3 regions of the Actinoplanes sp. HUAS TT8 genome follow, and region 1 is predicted to be linked to each of the others. Evidence: riboswitches for the same ligand, from Rfam matches in the RefSeq annotation. Region 1 holds a riboswitch; each other region holds the start of a gene.
What was found. A riboswitch is a leader RNA that binds a small molecule or an ion and turns the genes downstream of it on or off. The one in region 1 is predicted to bind cobalamin.

Region 1 (7,279 bases):
CTACAAGGCGGCGTACCGAACCTTCGACCAGGTCGATGACGTCGTCTACGGTACGAAGGCGAAGGTCGCCGTCGATGCCTTGCGTGAAGGTCTCAGAGGCAACAGCATCCAGAACGGCGCCGCCACCGGCGACACCCTCTTGGAAGAATGATCCACTCCGCCGGCATATCCCGGTGAATGCTCTTGGAGGTGTGCGATGACTGATGAGAACCGGGCGGCCTATCGCAGGCGCCGCATGGCTGAGATGCTGGCCGAGGCCGAAGCCGGCGTTGCCCGCTCCCGAGCTGCCAAGAAGCGGGCCGCGGAGACCGGGCCGGCGGTCGAGACCAAGCGCGGTGGGTGGTTCCGCGATGTTCTCGGCGTTCTGATCATTTTGGCTGTCTCGTTCGTTCTGCTGGCCACCTCGATGACCGTCGCGCGGTTCACCGGTGCGGATTTTGCCGATGCCGGCCGGACCGGCGAGGCCACGGTTGTGAGCTGTGAGCGCCGAGGACCCATCAGCCTCAAGGGGTTCGGCTACTACAAGGCGTGCGTCGTGTCGGTCGCGTGGGGTGGCTACCGCGTGAGGATCGACAAGCCGGGCTTCTTCACGGATGAGAAGCCCGGTGACACCTTCACGATCGGCGAGAACCGGGGCAGTCGGGGGAGTGTCGGGTACTCGCGCGCCGAGTTGCCCTCCCGGGGATGGGTGACCTTCATCGCCGCCGTGATCGGCTTCTTCGGGGTGGTGCCGATCCTCCTGCTTCTCGGCATGGTGCGGGACTGGTTCAAGGGTCTGTTCCGGCGGCGGGAGTAGTTCTGTCGTACCCCTCTGCTTCGATGTCGGCATGGGTGCTTCTGGATGGAGTTATTACGTCGCGTACCAGCCTGACCTGGGCCGGGCGCTCGATGAGTTGCGGGCGAAGGTCTTCGACGAGGGCGACTACTGGTGGGCCGAGCCGTATGAGTTGGGCAAGTCTGCCGCCGACTTTCCGAACCGGCCTCGGACCGAGGAGGAGCTGTGGTCGTCGGAGAGTGTGCAGGAGAGCGGGACCCATTCGATTCTTGACGTGCACGAGGTGGTGCCGACGAGGGCGAAGGCGTCGCTGGGCACCGTCGTCCCGGTCCGGGAGGATGAGGTGTTGGCCACCGCGGGGGTGACCAGGCTGACCAGGGCGCACGTCGAGGCGATCGAGGGTCTGGCCGAGGAGCGCTGGCTGGGCCGGTGCGCGGTGCTGCACGACGATGCCGGTAATCCGTCCGAGATCTACTTCTGGGGGTTTTCGGGCGACTGAGTGGATCTTTCGGGTGGCGGCGTGCGACACACCATGTGGCGTTGCGTGGCGCGAGCCGCACCCATATATAGTGTCCATCGCAGCTGGTTCGGTGTGCTCCGAAAGGGGTGGGCCGAGGTAAGAGGGAATCCGGTGTGATACCGGAACTGCCCCGCAGCGGTGAGTGGGAACGACCGCCGTCACACGGCACTGGGCCGCAAGGTCTGGGAAGCGACGGTCAGTAGGACCGGCCTGAAGAAGGGGCCACGCCCACGAGTCCGAAGACCTGCCAGCGCGCCGCATGCGACCGTGTGCGGCGGTCGAAGGCCGCGCGGGACGGCCGACGCCTCGCTTCTCCGTGCGCTTTTGCGCGTCCGGGGCAAGCATGGTGTCTTCCTGCGCGGGTTGCGGCCGTGTTGACTCGCGAGGGAAGAGGGCCATGACGCTCACGCCGGAGAAGAGCCTGGAGGCTGCGGCCGTTCCGGGGCAGCGCCGCCATGTCATGCAGGTGCGTAAGCGCAACGGCGAGCTGGAGCCCGTCGACGTCAACAAGATCGTTGCCGCGGTCGAGCGGTGGATCACCGGTCTGGACGAGGTCGACCCGCTGCGGGTGGCGACCAAGACGATCAGTGGGCTGTATGACGGCGCCACCACCGAGGAGCTGGACAAGCTCTCGATCCAGACGGCGGCCGAGCTGATCGGCGAGGAGCCGCAGTATTCGCGGCTGGCCGCGCGCCTGCTCGTCGATGTGGTCGAGCAGGAGGTGGGCGAGCAGGGCGTCACCACGTTCAGCGAGTCGATCGCGCTCGGTCACGTCGAGGGCCTGATCAGCGACGCTACGCTGGCTTTTGTCACAAAAAATCGGGACAAGCTGGATGCGGCGATCAACCGCGACGCCGACCTGCGGTTCGAGTATTTCGGGCTGCGCACCGTGGCCGACCGCTACCTGCTCCGCCACCCCACCAAGCGGGTCCCGATCGAGACCCCGCAGTACTGGCTGCTCCGGGTCGCCTGCGGCCTCTCGGAGAACGCCGACGAGGCCATCGGCTTCTACCGGCTGATGTCGTCGCTGGCCTATCTGCCCAGCTCGCCGACGCTGTTCAACTCCGGCACCCGGCACACCCAGATGTCGAGCTGCTTCCTGGTCGACTCGCCCAAGGACGAGCTGGACTCGATCTACGAGCGGTACCACCAGGTCGCGAAGCTGTCGAAGTTCTCCGGCGGTATCGGTATCGCCTGGTCGCGGGTCCGCGGCCGGGGCGCGCTGATCCGCGGCACGAACGGCAAGTCGAACGGCATCGTCCCGTTCCTGAAGACCCTCGACGCGGGTGTCGCCGCGGTCAACCAGGGTGGCCGGCGCAAGGGCGCGGCCTGCGTCTACCTGGAGCCGTGGCACCCGGACATCGAGGAGTTCCTGGAGCTGCGCGACAACACCGGCGAGGAGTCGCGGCGCACCCACAACCTGAACCTGGCCAACTGGATCCCGGACGAGTTCATGCGCCGGGTCGAGGCCGACGAGGAGTGGTCGCTGGTCGACCCGTCGGACGCGCCCGAGCTGCCGGATCTTTTCGGCGACGAGTGGACCGAGGCGTACCGGGCGGCCGAGAAGAAGGCCATCAAGAAGGTCAAGGCCCGCGATCTGTACGGGCGGATGATGCGAACCCTGGCGCAGACCGGCAACGGCTGGATGACGTTCAAGGACCGCTCGAACGCGCTGTCGAACCAGACCGGCGCCCCGGGTAACACCATCCACCTGTCGAACCTGTGCACCGAGATCCTCGAGGTGAACAGCGACGCCGAGACCGCGGTCTGCAACCTGGGTTCGATCAACCTGGGCGCGCACACCACGGCCGAGGGTGTGGACTGGGAGCGGCTGCGCGAGACGGTGCGGACCGCTGTGGTGTTCCTGGACCGGGTCATCGACATCAACTACTACCCGTCGGACCAGGCCGCGGTCTCCAACCCGCGGTGGCGGCCGGTCGGGCTCGGGCTGATGGGTCTGCAGGACGCGTTCTTCACGCTGCGCCTGCCGTTCGACTCCGAGCAGGCCAAGGAGCTGTCGACGCGGGTGCAGGAGGAGATCTTCCTGACCGCGCTGGAGGCGTCCACGGTTCTGGCCGAGAAGTTCGGACCGCATCCGGCGTACGCGGAGACCCGCGCGGCCAAGGGTCAGCTGCACCCCGACCTGTGGGGCGCCACCGTGTCGCAGACCGCGCGCTGGGACGCGCTGCGCGCGAAGGTCGTGGCCCACGGGCTGCGGAACTCGCTGCTGATCGCGATCGCGCCGACGGCGACCATCGCGTCGATCGCCGGCTGCTACGAGTGCATCGAGCCGCAGGTGTCCAACCTGTTCAAGCGCGAGACCATGTCCGGCGAGTTCCTGCAGATCAACACGTATCTGGTCCGGGAGCTGAAGGCCCGCGGGCTGTGGACCGCCCCGATCCGGGAGGCGATCAAGCGCGCTGAGGGTTCGGTGCAGGGCATCGCCGAGCTTCCTTCGGACATTCGCGAGATTTTCCGTACGGCGTGGGAGCTCCCGCAGCGTGCCCTGGTCGACCTGGCCGCGGCCCGCGCGCCGTACATCGACCAGTCGCAGTCGCTGAACCTGTTCATGGCCGCGCCGACGATCGGCAAGCTCTCGTCGATGTACCTCTACGCCTGGAAGTCCGGGCTGAAGACCTCGTACTACCTGCGCTCGCGTCCGGCGACGCGCATCCAGCAGGCCACCACGGCCGTCGCGCCGGCCGCCGCCGCACCGGTCACTCCGGCCGTTGTCACGGCGGTCGTGCCGGCTCAGACGACCACCCTGGTCGCCAACCCGTCCGGTCCCGGCCAGGTCGCCACGCTCAGCCTGAACCTGCTCGGCGACACCGATGGTGTGCTCGCGGCGTCCCTTGAGAACCCCGATATCTGTGAGGCTTGCCAGTAATGCTGCTCGACCCTGGAATGGACCTGACCCTGCGGCCGATGAAGTACCCGCACTTCTTCGACCGCTACAAGGACGCCATCAAGAACACCTGGACCGTCGAAGAGGTCGATCTGCACTCCGACCTGGCCGACCTGGCCCGGCTCTCGGACGCCGAGAAGCACCTGGTCTCGCGTCTGGTGGCGTTCTTCGCGACCGGTGACACGATCGTGGCGAACAACCTGGTGCTCAACCTGTACCAGCACGTGAACTCGCCGGAGGGCCGGCTCTACCTGTCGCGGCAGCTGTTCGAGGAGGCCGTGCACGTTCAGTTCTATCTGAACCTGCTCGACACCTACGTGCCGGACGAGGCCGAGCGGTTCGAGGCGTTCGCGGCGATCGAGAACATTCCGTCGATCGCGCGTAAGGCCGAGTTCTGTTTCAAGTGGATCGACTCGGTCTTCAATCTGCGCAAGTTGGAGACGAAGGCGGATCGGCGAGCATTCCTGCTCAACGTGATCTGCTTCGCCGCCTGCATCGAGGGCCTGTTCTTCTACGGCGCTTTCGCGTACGTGTATTTCCTGCGCTCGCGCGGCGTCCTGCAGGGTCTGGCGTCGGGGACGAACTGGGTGTTCCGCGACGAGAGCATGCACATGGCGTTCGCGTTCGACGTCGTCGACACCGTGCGTCAGGAAGAGCCGGACCTGTTCGACGCCGAGATGGAGCAGCAGGTCCGCGACATGCTGGCCGAGGCCGTCGAGTGTGAGGTCCAGTTCGCCGAGGACCTGCTGGCGCAGGGTGTTTCCGGGATGTCGCTCGGGGACATGCGCGAATACCTGCAGCACGTCGCCGACCGGCGCCTGCAGGTTCTGGGGATTGCTCCGATGTACGGCAGCAAGAACCCGTTCGCGTTCATGGAACTGCAGGACGTGCAGGAGTTGTCGAACTTCTTCGAGCGCCGTGTCTCGGCCTACCAGGTCGGCGTCACCGGCAGCGTCAGCTTCGACGACGACTTCTAAGAACTGAAAGGCCCGGAACCGGTCAACCGGTTCCGGGCCTTTTTGCTTTGACCGTGCCCACCCGACCACGTCGCCCTTTCGGGCTGAGTGTTTTGGGCGCGCCAGCGCCCTGCTCAGGTCGGAAGGGTCCCCGCGGGAGCGACGATCTGGACCACGGCGGACCTAGGAAATAAAGATTTAGATCCTTCGGCGACGCCGGGTCAGGGAGAAGCCGAACAGGCCGGCCAGCGCGGCCAGGATGCCGCCGCCGGCGGTCCAGAACCAGCGGCCGGAGAAGTCCGGCAGCCAGTCGGCGCTGAAGGTGCTGTCGTCGGCCTCGGCCGAGGGCGTCACCGCGGGCGCCGGGCCGGTGAGGACCGTGCCCGGCTGGTTGTTCGGGACCAGCGGCTTGGCGAGTTCGCCCTGGTCAGCGTCGAGGTCGCCCTTCGGGGTGGCCAGCGCGAGGCTGATCTTGAGGGGCAGGCCGAGGTCCTTCTCCGGCACCTTCGTGCTGGACAGGCGCACGTAGTAGGTGCCCGGCAGCGGGTCGCCGTCCTGCGGCTCGGCCCACGAGCGGACCTGGCGCAGCCGGCAGCCGAGGGTGACCTGGCCGGCGTCCTTGGCGGCGATCGGGCTCTGCTCGCCGGCCACGCACGCCTGTCGCCGGCGCAGCCCGTCGAAGACCTCGACGATCCACGACTCGTCGCCGGTGCGGCCCTTGTCCGGCAGGGTGACCGTGGCGGTGAGGTCCGGTCGCTGCCCGGCCTCGGCGTTGAACTGCCAGTACAGGTAGTCGCCGGTGACCGCACCGACCTGGACCGGCTGGTTCGCGGTGATCGGCACCGCGGTCAGGAACGAGGTGCCGGCGACGTTGACCGCGGGAGCCGGGGACGGGTCGTCGGCGAATGCCGGCGCCGGGACGGCCGCGATGCCGAAGAGCACGGCTCCGGCGACGGCGAGCTGCTTGATCCGCATCAGTTCTCCCTCCAGGTGGCGACCCAGTAACGGGTGATCCAGCCCGCGAGCACGCCGGCGACCAGCCCGGCGATCGCCAGGACCAGCAGGAACAGGAAGCCGCGGCCCAGGCCGGGAGCGTCCGGGGCGTGCGAGGCGTCGATCAGATCGATGCTCAGCTCGACCGGCATGCCGGTCTGGGTGACCACACTGGACGCGAACGAGTTGCTGACGATCAGGCAGACCTCGGTCTGAGTGGTCTCCTCGACCTCGTCGGCGTCCGCGGCCTCGGCCGAGGCCTTGGCGTCGGCCTTCTGCTCATCGGCCGACCAGCGAAGACCGGCCGACAGTACGTCGGTCCGGCCGCTGCCCGCGTCGAGACCGCGGACCAGCTCACGGCCGTCCTTGGTGGCGGCCTTCAGCAGGACGCCGTAGTCGGGCTGCACCGCGCGGTCGAGCGCGATGCTCACCGACGCGCGCAGCTCCTGGTCGGGCTGGACGGCGACCCGGTAGTAGCGGTGCTCGCTGATCTTCTCCCGGTCGGTGTAGACGCCCGGGGCCAGCAGCGGCGCGTTCGCGCAGTCGGCGGTGCCGGTGACGGTGGCCGGCTGCACCGGCGGCGGAACCGCGGCCCGGTCGACCAGCTGCTGAACCCGGTCGGTCAGCTCCTCCTCGCTGTTCGCGGCGGCGAACGTGCCGCCGGTCGCGGTGGAGATGCAGACCAGCTGCTTGCGGGTCTTCTCGTCCGGGGTCAGGCCCAGCGTGTCGACCACCAGGTGGGTGCCCTGCGCGGCCAGGTCCCGGGCGACCTCGCACGGGTCGGGCGGGGTGCAGGTGTCCTCGCCGTCGGTGATCAGGACGATCCGCCGGGTGGCGCTGGTGTCGCCGAGGTCGGCCGCAGCCTCCTTCAGCGCCAGGCCGATCGGTGTGTAACCGGTCGGCTTGAGCGTGGCGATCGCGTTCTTGGCCGCCACCTGGTTGACCGGGCCGATCGGAAGGATCTGCTGGGTGTCCTGGCAGGCGGTCTTCTTGTTCTCACCGGAGTAGGTGGCGCCGAGGACGCGGATGCCGAGCTGGGTGGTCTCCGGCAGCGCGTCGACCACCTTGCCGAACGCCCGCTTGGCCACCGCGATCCGGGTCTCGCCGTCGATGTCGGCGGCGGCCATCGA
Region 2 (7,279 bases), 4.5 Mb from region 1:
CCACCAACGACGGCGGTCTCGTGGTCAGTCTCGCCGCGATGAACACGATCGAGGTCCTCGACGAGTCCCGGCGCCTGATCAGAGTCGGTCCCGGCGCGCGGTGGATGGATGTCGCTCAGGCCATCCATCCGTACGGGTGGGCGTTGAGCTCGGGTGACTACGGCGGCGTCGGGGTCGGCGGGCTGGCCACCGCGGGCGGCGTCGGCTGGCTGGCCCGCAAGCACGGCCTGACCATCGATCACCTGCACGCGGTCGAGATGGTGCTGGCCGACGGCAGTGTCGTGCGCGCTTCGGCGACCGAGAACACCGACCTGTTCTGGGCGGTCCGCGGGGCCGGGGCCAACTTCGGGGTCGTCACGTCGTTCGAGTTCGAGGTGTACGAGGTCGGCAACGTCGGCTTCGCGCAGCTCGTGATGGCCGCCGACGACCCGGCCGACCTGCTGGTGAAGTGGGGCCGGGCGATCGAGGAGGCCCCCCGGGACGTCAGCGGGCAGCTGATCATGGGCCCGCCCCGGCCCGGGCAGCCCGCGTTCGCCCAGCTCATGGCCGTGGTCGACAACGACGACCCGGAGACGATCATCGAGCAGTTGCAGCCGATCGCGCAGATCGCGCCGCTGTATCAGCAGAACGTGGTGCTCACGCCGTACACCGGGGTGATCTCGAATGCCGCCGAAGGCGGATATCACCAGGGCGTCGGCGAACCGACGTCGCGCTCCGGGCTGATCGAGCACCTGACGCCGGAGTTCGCCCGGGCGGCGATGGATCTGCTGGCGAGCGGCGCGGTGCACTGGTTCCAGATCCGCACGGTCGGCGGCGCGGTCGCCGACGTCGCTCCGGAGGAGACCGCTTATGCCCATCGCTCGGCCAACTTCTCGGTGATCGTGATGGGTTCGTCGCAGCGCCGGGTGGACGAGGCCTGGGCGACTCTGGACGGGCATTTCGAGGGGCTGTACCTGAGCTTCGAGACCGACCTGAGCCCGGAACGGGTCGAGGACGCGTTCCCGCCGGCCACCCTGACCCGGCTGCGCGAGCTCAAGCACCGCTACGACCCGGACAACCTGTTCCGTGACAACTTCAACATCAAGGCGGCGACGCGATGACCGATTACGGGCACGATCTGCTCTTCGGTACGTTCATCACGCCCACCGCCCAGCCGGTGCACCAGGCGGTCGAACTGGCCGTCGTCGCCGACCGGGCCGGGCTCGACCTGGCGACCTTCCAGGACCATCCGTACCTGCCGAAGTTCCACGACACCTGGACCCTGATCACGTACGCGGCGGCGCGCACCGAACGCATCCGGCTCAGCGGGAACGTGCTCAGCCTGCCGCTGCGCCCGCCGGCCGTCCTCGCCCGCAGTCACGCGAGCCTGGACCGGCTCAGCGGTGGACGGATCGAGCTCGGACTCGGCGCGGGCGCGTTCTGGGACGGCATCGAGGCGATGGGCGCGCGACGGCTCAGCCCCGGCCAGGCCGTGTCCGCGCTGGGCGAGGCGATCAAGGTGATCCGAGCCGTGTGGGACGCCGACCGGCCCGGACCGGTCAACGTGCACGGCGAGTACTACCAGGTGGAAGGCCTCAAGCGCGGCCCGGCCCCGGCCCACGACATGAGCATCTGGGTCGGCGCGTACAAGCCTCGGATGCTGCGCCTGATCGGGCGGGCCGCCGACGGGGTGCTGCCGTCGCTGTCCTACCTCGAGGGCGGGCCGGGCGACTACGCGACGATCAACAAGCACATCGACGACAGCGCGGCCGAAGCCGGCCGCTCGCCCGATCGGATCCGGCGGCTGCTCAACATCAACGGGACGTTCAGCCAGTTCGGGCGGTCGTTCCTGAACGGGCCGGCCGAGCAGTGGGCCGAGGACCTGGCCGGGCTGGTCCTGGAACACGGGATCAGCACGTTCATCCTGGCCGGCGACGACCCGGCGGCCATCGAGGAGTACGCGGCCGAGGTCGCCCCGGCCGTCCGGGCGCTGGTCGAGGCCGAACGCGGCTGAAACCCTTGCGGCGGCGGTGGCGGGCCGGAAGAGTTCTCGTCATGAGCGAGGATCACGCCTCCACCGCCGGCCGGGCGCAGACGATGGCGCTGCAGGGCGTCGCCAACCGGATCGTCCGCGGCCTGCTGCGCGTGCCACTGGTGTCCCGCGGCATCGGCAAACGGCTGATCACGCTGTACGTGGTGGGCCGCAAGTCCGGGAAGCGCTACACCGTGCCGGTCGCCTACACGCTCCACGAGGGAACGCTGCTGATCGGCACCCCGTTCGGGTGGGGCCGCAACCTGCGCACCGGCGAGCCGGTCGAGGTCCGCTTCAAGGGCCGCCGACGCCGGGCCGACGTCGTCGCGCACACCGGCGAGGAGGCGGTCGTCGCGGACTACGCGATCATCGCGCGCGACAACCACAACTTCGCCGGCTTCAACAAGATCGGCTTCGACGAGCGGGGCAACCCCGACCCGGGCGACCTGCACCTGGCCTGGGCCGCGGGCGCCCGCTCGTTCCGCCTGACCCTGCGCTGACCGGGCTCGCGGTGAACCGGATAGGGTGGCCGCGGCACGAACTGTTGCGAGGTGCCCCGCTGTTCGCGGGGAGAATCGGGAAGCCGGTGGGAATCCGGCACGGGCCCGCCGCGGTGACCGGGGAGCTGCCGCCCACACGCGTTCGCGCGTAGCCACTGGCCCGGACCGGGCCGGGAAGGCGGGCGGTGAGGTGACGATCCGGGAGTCCGAAGACCGGCCTCGCGTCCGATCGCCCCGGCCTGCCCGGGGCTGAGCGCAGCGGGAGCCTGCCCATGTCGCACGACCTGTACGAGATCGTTCACCGCCGCCGGGACGTCCGGGCCGAGTTCACCGGTGGGCCGGTGCCGGAGGCCGTCCTCGACCGGATCCTGACCGCCGCCCACGCCGCTCCCAGTGTCGGCCTGTCCCAGCCGTGGGACTTCGTGGTCGTACGCGATGAGGGGTTGAAAAAGCTTTCCACGAGCACGTTCGTCACGAGCGGGACGTCTTCGCGGCCACGCTGGGCCCGGAGGCCGCCGCCCGGTTCGCCCGCATCAAGATCGACGGCGTTCTGGAGTCGACGCTGTCGATCGTGGTCACCTACGACGCGGACCGGGGTGGCCCGGCGGTCCTGGGGCGGCACGCGATCGCCGACGCCGGTCTCTACTCGACCTGCCTGGCCGTGCAGAACCTGTGGCTGGCGGCCACGGCCGAGGAGCTGGGCGTGGGCTGGGTGTCGTTCTACCGCGAGGAGTTCCTGCGCGACCTGCTCGGCATCCCGGACGGCATCCGGCCGATCGCCTGGCTGTGCGTGGGCCCGGTCAGCCGGCTGCCGGAGGTTCCCGACCTGGAGCGGCACGGCTGGCGCAGCCGCCGGCCGCTGGAACTGGCCCGCCACACGGACCGCTGGGGCGGCGGCCGGGCCGGATAGTGCGGCGGTCCCGGCCGGCGGTCCAGGACGGATCGCCGGCCGGGCTCCGGGTCAGACCTGGCTGGCGCCGCCGTCCACGTAGATCTCGGCGCCGGTCATGAACGAGCTGGCGTCCGAGGCCAGGAACGCGACCACGTCCGCGATCTCCGACGGCTTGCCCAGGCGGTTCATCGGGACACCGCTGGCCAGGCCCTTGAGCAGCTGCTCGGCCGAGGCCGGGTCGGGGGCCAGGCCGCTGAGGCCGGGCGTCTCGATCGGGCCGGGAGCGATGCTGTTGACGCGGATCTCGCGGCCGACCAGCTCGGCCGCCCAGCTGCGGGTGAACGAGCGCAGCGCGGCCTTGCTGGCGGCGTAGACGCTGAACGACGCGGCGCCCTTCACGTCGATGTTGGAGCTGGTGATGATCACCGACGCACCACGGTTGAGCAGCGGCAGCACGGTCTGCACGGTGAACAGCGTGCCGCCCACGTTGGTGTTGAACGTGTCCGCGTAGTGCTGCCAGGTGATGTCACCGAGCGCCGCGAACTCGCCGCCACCCGCGTTGGCGAACAGCACGTCGAGCCCGTCGCCGCGACGGCGGATCTCGTCGGCCACCCGTACCAGATCGTCGATGTTCGCCACATCGGCGCGGATGCCCTGGGCGTGGGCGCCGATCGAGGCCACGGCCTGGTCGAGCGTCTCCTGGCTGCGGCCGGTGACGAAGACGTGGAAGCCGTCGGCGGCGAGCCGGCGAGCGGCGGCCAGGCCGATGCCGGAGGTGCCACCGGTGACGAGTGCGGTCTTGGTCATGTCAGTTCTCCTTCGAAAGAAACGCCAGCTCACGCCACTGCGCGAGGGGAAGTGCAGAAGATCCGAGGACGTGTACGGCGACGTGGTCGGCCCCCGCGTCGAGGTGTTCGCGCACCCGCCGCTGGATGTCCTCGGCCGTGCCGTGCGCGACGAGCGCGTCGATGATCCGGTCGCTGCCACCGCCGGCCAGGTCGTCGTCGGTGAACCCGAGCCGTTTCAGGTTGTTGCGATAGGTCGGGAAGCCGAGGAACATCCCGATGCCGGCGCGGGCCGCCGCCCGGGCCTCGGCCACGTCGGTGCCGAGAAAGACGGCCTGGTGCGGCGCGATGAGCGGCTTCGGGCCGACGATCTCCCGGTGGGCCGACACGTAGTCCGGTGTCACCAGGAACGGATGCCATCCGGCGGTCCGGGCGACCGCCAGCTCGACCATCTTCGGCCCGAGCGCCCCGAGCAGCTGCCGCCCCGGACCGACCTCGTCCAGGTAGTGCCGCATCGACTCGACCGGCTTGCCGTAGTCCAGCCCGTGCGCGGCCGCCCCGGCCGGACTGCCGATGCCCAGGCCCAGCACGACCCGGTCCTGCCGGGCCGCGGCCCACGGGCCCAGCGTCGACGCCGGCTGCCCCCAGATGTTGAGGACACCGGTGACCACCTGGCTGTTCGGCGCGGCGACCAGAAGGTGGTCGACGTCGTCGAGGACGCCGGTCCCGTCCAGGCCGGGCAGCCAGATCGTCCGCCATCCGAGCGCGTCCAGCTCGGCCGCGGCGTCGCGCACCCGCGGCCGCCCGGCGCCGCGTAACTCCATGCTCCAGACGCCTACGCGTCCCAGAGTCTCCATGATCCCGACCCCATTTCTGTACCGCTCGGTACCGAATGACGAAACGCTAGCACGCGGGAACTTATTTCTGTACCGATCGGTTAAGATGAGGTGCGTCACGACGACGGGGAGGCAACGCGATGACCACCAAGGAACGCGGACGGCCCCGGGGCTTCGACGCCGACGCGGCCCTGGACCGGGCCGTCGAGGTGTTCTGGCGGCACGGCTACGAGGGCGCGTCGCTGAGCGACCTCACCGGGGCGATGGGCATCAACCGCACCAGCATGTACGCCGCCTACGGCAACAAGGACGAGCTGTTCCGGCGGGCCGTCGCGCGCTACGCCGAGATCGACATGGCCTACGTGCGCGAGGCGATGACCCGGCCCACCGCGTACACGGTGATCGAAGCCTTTCTCCGAGCCAACGCCGACGCACTGACCAGAACCGATCGCCCGGCCGGATGCCTGTCCATCCAGGGCGGGCTCGCCTGCGGCAGCGACAACGGGCACATCGCCCAGTTCCTGGCCGCGAGCCGGCTCGCCGGGGAAGCCGCCCTGGCCGAGCGCCTCACCCAGGCGGTGACCGAGAACGATCTGCCGGCCGGGACCGATCCGGTCGCCCTGGCCCGCTACGTGATGGTGGTCAGCGAGGGCAACGCGGTCCACGCTGCCGCGGGCGTCGACCGGGCCGCACTGCACGCCACGGTCGACTTCGCCCTACGCGCGATTCCGCACTAGGTTTTCCACACCGACGCCCTGTCCACAGACCACCCGCACGATCTTGGAAAATCCGGCCACACTGTCAGCGGGGGCTTCCCCTCGGTGGGGTGGGTCATGTGGTGGAAGCCGGCCAAGATCATCTTCACATTTAAGATCATCAAGCTTCCAACACAAATTTGGTACGGGCGGAGCCGCTCTCCAGGAGCGCGTGCACGCGAGCGGCGTCGGCCAGCGGCGCCACGGTCCGCCCCTGAAGCGTGAGCCCGGCGCCCACGACCGTCGCCAGAGCGGCCTTGACCTGCGACGGAACCACCTCGGAGAGTTTCACGCCCAACCCCGGACCGTGCGGGTCGGACAGCGTGATCACCCGCTCGGGCCCGCCGGCCAGCTCGATCATCCGGGGCAGGTCGCTGCGCCCGGAGGCGTCGAAGACCGCGTCGACGCGATGCCCCGGCACGGTCCGGTAGTCGACCGGTGTCGCGCCGAGGCTCGACGCCAGCGCGAAGTCGTCCGGGCGGACGGCCGCGATCACCGTCGCGCCCCGGGCCACGGCGAGCTGGGTCGCGATCGTCCCGACCGACCCGGCCGCGCCCAGCAGCAGCACCGTCTCCCCGGCCGTCACCGCGAGCTGGTCGAGCACGCGGACCGCGGCCTCGCCGGAGGCCGGCAGCGCGGCGGCGTCGGCCCACGACAGGGCGGGCGGCTTCGGCACCCAGTGGTCGGCGACGACCAGTTCGGCGTAGCCGCCGAGATCGGGTAGGAAGACCGCCACCTCGTCACCCACGGTCACGTCGGTGACGTCGGCGCCGACGCTCTCGACCGTCCCGGCCGCCTCGAAGCCGAGGACCTTGCCGGGGAACCGGGCGGCCAGCCGGCCGGAGCGGATCGCGACGTCGGTCGGGCCGACACCGGCGAACCGGACCGCGACCCGGATCTGCCCGGCGCCCGGTTCGAGGACCTCGGTCTCGCCGAGTCGCAGCACGTCCGGAGTTCCGTAGCCGTCAAGAAGAATCGCCCTGGTCATGCCGCTACCCTATGTCGATCTTGAGGAAATCCGGGCACCGCGGACGCCGTTTGGGTCATCCCGCAGTCACGTGACGGATCCCGCATCATGCCGGTAACGAGTTCCCGGTAGCTTTCCGCGGGTGACAGCGGAACCGCCCCCTGAGACCTGGCCGGCCACGCTCCTGGAGGAGCCCGGCCGAGCACTGACCGTCACCGGGGACGACCACGCCACCCTGCTGGACCGGGCCGCGGCCGAGGCGACAGATCGCGGGTGGCGCGTGCTCCGGGTGACCGGGGTGCCCGCCGAGGCCGACGTGCCGTACGCGGCCCTGGAACGGCTCCTGCGCCCGCTGGTGACCGGTTCCGCCCACCGCACGATCGACCAGGTGCTCGCCGGTGACACCACCGACCGGCGGGCCTACCGGGTCGCGCTGGCCGTCGTCGACCTGATCGAACCGTCCACCCTGCTGATCGCCGGCGACGCGCAGTGGCTCGACGAACCGACCTGGCAGGTCCTGACGTTCGCCGGGC
Region 3 (7,279 bases), 3.0 Mb from region 1:
CGCACTTCTTCCGCTTCCTGGCCGCCCTGGACCGGACATCGCCCGGGCGGCCGGGATCGTTGCCTCCTGGGAGGCCTGACCGTCCCTGATCGCCGGAAGCGCTCGTCCGAGAGTTTCCGCGCGACATGACCCCGCGGACTGGCACACCGACCGCCTCGACCGCGGTTCTGCTGGTCGTGGGCGAAATGTGCGAGAGGCGGTCGCGGCTCTGGCCGAGCACGGCATCGCCGGCCCGGACCTGGGCGCCGGCCTACCGTTCGAGGAGGGACGCGGTGGCCGTCGCCGACCAGGGCGGCGACGGCCATTGAACACGCCGCGGTCAGGGGCGGGAGCGGACCCGATCGGCGGCCGCCACCAGGTGTTTCAGGGACGCTTCGACCTCGGGGTAGCCGCGGGTCTTGAGGCCGCAGTCCGGGTTCGCCCACAGCCGCCGGGCCGGTACGGCCGTGACCGCGCGGCGCAGGGCGTCGACGATCTCGGACTCGGACGGGATGCGGGGTGAGTGGATGTCCCACACGCCGGGGCCGACGCCGCGGCTGTAGCCGATGGCGGCCAGGTCGTCGAGGACTTCCATCTTGGAGCGGGACGCCTCGATGCTCGTCACGTCCGCGTCGAGGGCGTCGATCGCGGTGATGACCTCGCCGAACTCGGAGTAGCACAGGTGGGTGTGGACCTGCGTGTCGTCGGCGACCCCGCTGGTGGCCAGGCGGAATGCGCCGACCGCCCAGTCCAGGTACGCCTTCTGGTCGGCCCGGCGCAGCGGCAGCGTTTCGCGCAGGGCCGGCTCGTCGACCTGGATGACCGTGATCCCGGCCGCCTCCAGGTCGACCGTTTCGTCACGCAGGGCGAGCGCGACCTGGTCGGCGGTGTCCGACCGGGGTTGGTCGGTGCGCACGAACGACCAGGCCAGAATGGTGACCGGCCCGGTCAGCATGCCTTTGACCGGCTTGGTCGTCAGCGACTGGGCGTAGGCGGACCAGGTGACGGTCATCGGCGCCTTGCGGGCCACGTCGCCGTAGATGATCGGCGGGCGCACGCACCGCGAACCGTACGACTGCACCCAGCCGGAGTCGGTCGCGGCGAATCCGTCGAGTTGTTCGCCGAAGTACTGGACCATGTCGTTGCGTTCCGGCTCGCCGTGCACGAGCACGTCCAGGCCGAGGCGTTCCTGCAGGTGGATGACGTGTTCGACCTCGGCCCGCATCCGCTCCCGGTAGCCGGCCGCGTCGAGGGTCCCGGCCCGCAGCTGCGCCCGCGCCCGGCGCAACTCCGCGGTCTGCGGGAACGAACCGATCGTGGTGGTCGGCAACTCCGGAAGATTCAGCCGCGCCTGCTGCGCAGCCGCACGCTGCCCATAGCCGGCTCGCTCACGGTCCGCCGGGGTCAGGCTTGCCAATTTTTCCCGTACGGCGGTGAGCCGCCAGCCCGCCGGTGTCGGCGGCAGCGGTGCGGGCAGGTCCGCGGTTCCGTCGCGCAGTGCCGTCCCGAGCAGCACCACCTCGTCGACCTTCTGCCGGGCGAAGGCGAGCCGTTCGGTGAGCGCCGGGTCGAGCCGTGTCTCCACGGACAGGTCGACCGGCACGTGCAGCAGCGAGCACGAGCTGGAGACGGCCACGTGATCGGCCAGCGCGGTCAGCGTGGTGCCGTTGGTGACGGCCGCCCGCAGGTCGGTGCGCCAGATGTTGTGCCCGTCGACCAGCCCGGCGACGATCGTCTTGCCGCCGAACGGGGCGGCCGCGGCCAGGCGGGCCAGGTTGCCGGGGCCGGCGACCAGGTCCAGGCCGATCGCCTCGACCGGGGTGCCGAGCAGGGCGGGCAGGGCGTCCCCGAGTTCCCCGAAGTAGGTGGCCACGAAGATCCGCGGCCGGTTCTTCAGTTCGCCGAGCCGGGTGTAGACGCGCTGCAGGGCGTCGATCTCGTCCAGGGTGCGGTCGGTCACGTAGGCCGGCTCGTCCAGCTGCACCCAGGTGACGCCGGCCTCGGCCAGGGCGGTGAGGATCTGCGCGTACGTCTCCACGAGCTCGTCGAGGCGGTCGAGCGACGACGGCTTGGACAGCAGCAGGAACGTGGCCGGGCCGACCAGCACCGGGCGCGTCTCGATGCCCAGGGCGCGGGCTTCGGCGTACTCGGAAATCGGTTTTGCCGGGTTGGGGGTGAAGGTGATGCCGGGCCCGATCTCGGGGACCAGGTAGTGGTAGTTGGTGTCGAACCACTTGGTCAGTTCCAGGGTGGGTTCGGTGTCGGCGCCGCGGGCCATCGCGAAGTAGGTGTCCAGGGCGGACCGGCCGAGCCGCCGGAAACGCTCCGGGATCGCGCCGACCGCGACCGCGGTGTCCAGCACGTGGTCGTAGTAGGAGAACGTGTTCGACGGGATGCTGTCCAGGCGGGCGTTGCGCAGCTGCTGCCAGACCTCGGCGCGCAGCCCGGCCGCGGTCGTCTCCAGGGCCTCGGCGTCGATGGTGCCGGCCCAGTACGCCTCGACGGCCCGCTTCAGCTCGCGGTCGGCGCCGATGCGCGGATAGCCGAGCACGGTGCTCTGGCCGAATGTGGTGCTCACAGGGTCTTTCCTTCCCTCGAAGCGCCCGGCGGGCACACGGAAGGAAGGGCTCTCACCCCTGGGTCCTCCCGAGGGACCGCCGGCGGCGCCCGCCGGACGGCAGGCGCAGCGCTGGCAGGTCTTCGGACTCGTGGGCGCCGAACTCGTTCCTACCGGCCGTCGCTTCCCAGACCGTTGCCGGTCCAGTGCTTGTTGACGGCTTTCGTTCCCACTCACCGCTGCGGGGCAGTTCCGGTATCGCACCGGATTCCCTCTTACGACGCCCCGCCTGGCGGACGGGGCGAACCAGCACCGGACGCCATGCTACCGACTGCCCGGCGGTGCCGGGGGATGATATTTGCCGCGGGGCAACTGTCGTGGGCGGACGGTGCGGCATACTGCGGTGCCTGTTCCGCGCCTTCGCCTGGGGGGATGTTGATGAGCCGCGCCGATCTGAGCTCGTGGACGCTGCGACGGCGGGTCGCGGTGCTGTTCGCGATCGCCGGGATACTGCTCGGCGGCATCGGCGGCCTGGCGTCGATGACCGCGGTGAACAGCAACAAGAACCTCGACGTGATCCTGGACCAGACCGGGCCGATGCGGATCGCCGGGCAGGAGTTGTACTCGGCCTACCTGGATCAGGAGACCGGCGTCCGCGGGTACGCGCTGAGCCGCTCGGACACCAACCTGCGGCCGTACGAGCAGGGCGTGGCCACCGAGCAGAAACTGCTCGCCCAGATCGAGTCGCTCAACGACGAGCACGGCACCGGGGCCATCCGGGCCGACCTCGCCGCGGTGCGCGAGCGGTCCGCCGACTGGCGGCACACCGTGGCCGAGCCGACCGTCGCCGCGGCCAAGGCCGGGTTGCCGGATCCCGCGACCACCGGCACCGGCCGGTTCGACGCGCTGCGGGTCGCGGTCGACCGGCTGCAGGCCGACATCCTGAAACTGCGTAACGAAGCGGTGGCCGACGCCCGCCGGACCGCCTCCACCCTGGTCACCCTGATGGCCGTCGCCGCCGCCGTGCTCCTGCTGGTCGGGGCGATGCTCCTGCTGCTGCTCGACCGGCTGGTCCACCGGCCGGTGACCGACCTGGCCGGGCAGGTCCGCCAGGTCGCCGGCGGCGACTTCGACCGGCCGATCACCAGTTCCGGCTCGCCCGAGCTGCGCGCGCTGGCCGCCGACGTGGACGGCATGCGGCGCCAGATCGCGGCCGAGCTGACCGTGGTCCGCGACGCCCGGGCCGAGGTGCTGGCGATCAACGAGCAGCTGGAGCTGAAGGCCGAGGAGCTGACCCGGTCGAACCGGGACCTGGAGCAGTTCGCCTACGTCGCCTCGCACGACCTGCAGGAACCGCTGCGCAAGGTGGCCAGTTTCTGCCAGCTGTTGCAGCGCCGCTACTCCGGTCAGCTCGACGAGCGCGGCGAGCAGTACATCGGGTTCGCGGTCGACGGCGCCCAGCGGATGCAGCGGCTGATCAACGACCTGCTCTCGTTCTCCCGGATCGGCCGGATCACCGCCGGCTTCAAACCGGTCGAGCTGGACCGGGTGCTGACCGAGGTGGCGTCCCAGCTGGAGGCCCGGGCGGGGGAGGAGGCCGAGATCAGCTGGTCCGGCCTGCCGGCCGTCGAGGGCGAGGAGCCGCTGCTGACCACGCTCTTCGTCAACCTGGTGGGCAACTCGCTGAAGTTCCGCCGCGCCGACGTGCCCCCGGTGATCCGGGTCAGCGCGGAACGCGAGGACGACCGCTGGAAGATCAACGTGCGGGACAACGGGATCGGCATCGAACGCGAGTTCGCCGACAAGGTCTTCGTCATCTTCCAGCGGCTGCACCCGCGTGACGCGTACGAGGGCACCGGCATCGGCCTGGCCATCGTCAAGAAGATCGTCGAATACCACGGTGGACGGATCTGGCTGGATCTCGACGTCGAGGAGGGCACCTCGATCTGGTTCACGATGCCGGTACTTCCGGAGTGAACTCCGAGGTTTGCCGTTCGGTGTGAGTGGGGACTGTGGGCGGCACGTCGGGCACCCGGCGCACGCAGTGCCCGCGGCTGGGAGGCCCACATGACCGTCATCGACATCACATCCAGCACCGATGTGGCCAGTGAGCTGATCGCCGAACTGGCGGCGCTTCCGGAGGACCACCCGGCGCGGCCGGCCCTGCGCGACCGGGCCGTCGAGGCGTGGCTGCCGCTGGCCCGGCACCTGGCCAACCGGTACGCCAACCGCGGCGAGCCCCGCGACGACCTGCACCAGGTCGCGGTGATCGGGCTGATCAAGGCGGTCGACCGGTTCGAGGCCGGGCGGGGCGTCGAGTTCACCGGGTTCGCCATCCCGACCATCGTCGGCGAGCTCAAGCGCCACTTCCGGGACAAGACCTGGTCCGTACGGGTGCCGCGCCGCCTGCAGGAGCTGCGGCTGGCCATCACCGCCGCCAACAGCGCGCTCAGCGGCACGCTGGGCCGCTCGCCGACGGTCGCCGACATCGCCGCGCACCTGCAGATCAGCGAGGACGAGGTGATCGAGGGCCTGGAAGGCGCCCGGGCCTACAACTCGTCCAGCCTGAACACGCCGGTCGCCGAGGGCGGCGCGGAACTGGGCGAGACGATGGGCGGGGTCGACGCCGAGTACGAGCTGGCCGAGCTGCGGGTGACCCTGGGCCCGGCGCTGGCCGAGCTGGACGAGCGGGAGCGCAAGATCGTCATCCTGCGCTTCTACGGCAACCAGACCCAGTCGCAGATCGCCGAGCAGGTCGGCGTCTCCCAGATGCACGTGTCCCGGCTGCTCACCAAGGCCCTGGACAAGCTGCGCAATCACCTCGGCCCCGTGGCGGTCTGACGCTCACGGCGTGAACAGTGGGCGTTGCCACTGTTCGGCTGTCGCCAAGACATTGCAACACCGGAAAGCCGGGGACTAGCGTCAGGTCACGTGACCAAGAACGGCCTTCTCGACTTCGGCCGGAGCCTGACCCGTCAGGACCGGCGGGCACTCGGCGGCATGACCGTTTTCATCGTGCTGCTGCACCTCGTCGGGTTCGGCGTGCTGTTCGGCCTGGTCGTGCCCCGGCACTTCCACCTCGGCGGCGACCATCCGGTCTTCAGCGTCGGGGTGGGCGTGCTGGCCTACACGTTCGGGTTGCGGCACGCGTTCGACGCCGACCACATCGCGGCCGTCGACAACACCACCCGCAAACTCATGCAGGACGGCGGGGACCGCAAGCCGCTCTCGGTCGGCTTCTGGTTCTCCCTCGGCCACTCGACGATCGTGTTCACCCTGGCCTTCCTGCTCTCGGCCGGGGTGAAAACCCTGGCCGGGCAGGTCGAGGACGACGGCAGCGCGCTGCACTCGATCACCGGCGTGATCGGGGCCTCGGTCTCCGGCGTCTTCCTCTGGATCCTGGGCATCCTCAACCTGGTGGCCCTGCTCGGCATCATCAAGGTCTTCCGGGAGTTGCGCCGCGGCGTCTACGACGAGCAGGCCCTGGAGGAGCAGCTGAACAAGCGCGGGTTCATGAACCGGCTGCTCGGGGGCCTGACCAGGTCGGTGCGCAAGCCGTGGCACATCTACCCGATCGGGGTGCTCTTCGGGCTCGGCTTCGACACCGCCACCGAGGTCGGCCTGCTGGTGCTGGCCGGTGGTGCCGCCGCGTTCAGCCTGCCGTTCTACTCCATCCTGGTGCTGCCGATCCTGTTCGCCGCCGCGATGTGCCTGATGGACACCATCGACGGGGTGTTCATGAACGCGGCCTACGGGTGGGCGTTCGCCAAGCCGGTCCGCAAGGTCTTCTACAACATCACCATCACGTCGATCTCGGTCGCGGTCGCGCTGATCATCGGCACGGTCGAGCTGATCGGTGTCCTCGACGACCAGGCCGGCATCACGACCGGGCCCCTGGCCGCGATCGGGGCGATCCCGCTGGACTACGCCGGGTACGGGATCGTCGCGCTGTTCGTGCTGGCCTGGGTGGTGGCCATCGCCATCTGGAGGTTCGGCCGCGTCGAGGAACGCTGGTCGGCCGACCTGACCCCGGCGCGGGAGTGAGCGCTCGTCATGCCGTACCGGACGAGGGCCTGATCGCGGTGATCAGGTAGACGATGGCCAGGACGGTGGCGAGGGCACCCAGGAGCAGCCGCAGCGTGGTCTCCGGCAGGTAGGGCTGCAGCCGCGCCCCGAGATACCCGCCCACCAGGCCGCCGGCGCCGCAGCTCAGGCCGACCGTCCAGTGCGGGGCGATGTCGCCGCTGGTGGTGAGGGCGAGCAGGCCGTAGGTCGCGGCGCCGGCGATCGAGGTCAGGAACGTGGCGGCCAGCGCGGCCGGGGCGATCCGGCTCATCGGCGTGCCGCGGCCGGCCAGGATCGGACCGAGCAGGGAACCGCCGCCGATGCCGTAGACGCCACCGACGGTTCCGGCGGCCAGGCTCAGCCCCAGGATCGCCCGGCGGGGCAGCGGCGCCCGGTCCGGGCGGGCCGGCCGCAGCGCCCGCGCGCACAACCACAGGCCCAGCGGGAGCAGGATGGCCGCGGCGACCAGCCGGAACATCCGCGGTCCGGGGATGGCGAACACGCGGATGACCGCTCCCAGGATCACGCCGGGCACGGTGCCGGCGATCAGCAGACGCGCGAGCGGGCCGGTGAGCTGGCCGTTGCGGCGGAAGCGGTACAGGGCCCCCGGCCCGGCGACCACGTTGAACATCAGATTCGTCGGGGTCACGGCCGGATTCGGCACGTGCAGCACGCTGA

Region 2: linked by a shared signal. The riboswitch ahead of bluB (5,6-dimethylbenzimidazole synthase) and the one ahead of ACSHV8_RS38850 (ribonucleoside-diphosphate reductase subunit alpha) in region 1 are both predicted to bind cobalamin.
Region 3: linked by a shared signal. The riboswitch ahead of metE (5-methyltetrahydropteroyltriglutamate--homocysteine S-methyltransferase) and the one ahead of ACSHV8_RS38850 (ribonucleoside-diphosphate reductase subunit alpha) in region 1 are both predicted to bind cobalamin.

What each region holds. Positions count from the first base shown of each region.
Region 1 covers NZ_CP195646.1:8,739,412-8,746,690, reverse strand. Annotated here, with positions in the region: gene ACSHV8_RS38865 (hypothetical protein) at 1-151, shown strand, start outside; gene ACSHV8_RS38860 (DUF6346 domain-containing protein) at 245-796, shown strand; gene ACSHV8_RS38855 (hypothetical protein) at 828-1,274, shown strand; cobalamin riboswitch at 1,339-1,561, shown strand; gene ACSHV8_RS38850 (ribonucleoside-diphosphate reductase subunit alpha) at 1,693-4,182, shown strand; gene ACSHV8_RS38845 (ribonucleotide-diphosphate reductase subunit beta) at 4,182-5,177, shown strand; gene ACSHV8_RS38840 (peptidase) at 5,355-6,131, opposite strand; gene ACSHV8_RS38835 (VWA domain-containing protein) at 6,131-7,279, opposite strand, start outside.
Region 2 covers NZ_CP195646.1:4,262,220-4,269,498, forward strand. Annotated here, with positions in the region: gene ACSHV8_RS19210 (LLM class flavin-dependent oxidoreductase) at 1-1,100, shown strand, start outside; gene ACSHV8_RS19215 (LLM class flavin-dependent oxidoreductase) at 1,097-1,993, shown strand; gene ACSHV8_RS19220 (nitroreductase/quinone reductase family protein) at 2,035-2,511, shown strand; cobalamin riboswitch at 2,544-2,747, shown strand; partial or broken gene bluB (5,6-dimethylbenzimidazole synthase) at 2,784-3,421, shown strand; gene ACSHV8_RS19230 (SDR family NAD(P)-dependent oxidoreductase) at 3,473-4,210, opposite strand; gene ACSHV8_RS19235 (TIGR03620 family F420-dependent LLM class oxidoreductase) at 4,212-5,045, opposite strand; gene ACSHV8_RS19240 (TetR/AcrR family transcriptional regulator) at 5,165-5,761, shown strand; gene ACSHV8_RS19245 (NADP-dependent oxidoreductase) at 5,901-6,767, opposite strand; gene ACSHV8_RS19250 (LuxR C-terminal-related transcriptional regulator) at 6,889-7,279, shown strand, end outside.
Region 3 covers NZ_CP195646.1:5,697,424-5,704,702, reverse strand. Annotated here, with positions in the region: gene ACSHV8_RS25525 (NUDIX domain-containing protein) at 1-89, shown strand, start outside; gene metE (5-methyltetrahydropteroyltriglutamate--homocysteine S-methyltransferase) at 320-2,557, opposite strand; cobalamin riboswitch at 2,654-2,862, opposite strand; gene ACSHV8_RS25515 (sensor histidine kinase) at 2,975-4,513, shown strand; gene ACSHV8_RS25510 (RNA polymerase sigma factor SigF) at 4,604-5,377, shown strand; gene ACSHV8_RS25505 (HoxN/HupN/NixA family nickel/cobalt transporter) at 5,468-6,580, shown strand; gene ACSHV8_RS25500 (sulfite exporter TauE/SafE family protein) at 6,588-7,279, opposite strand, start outside.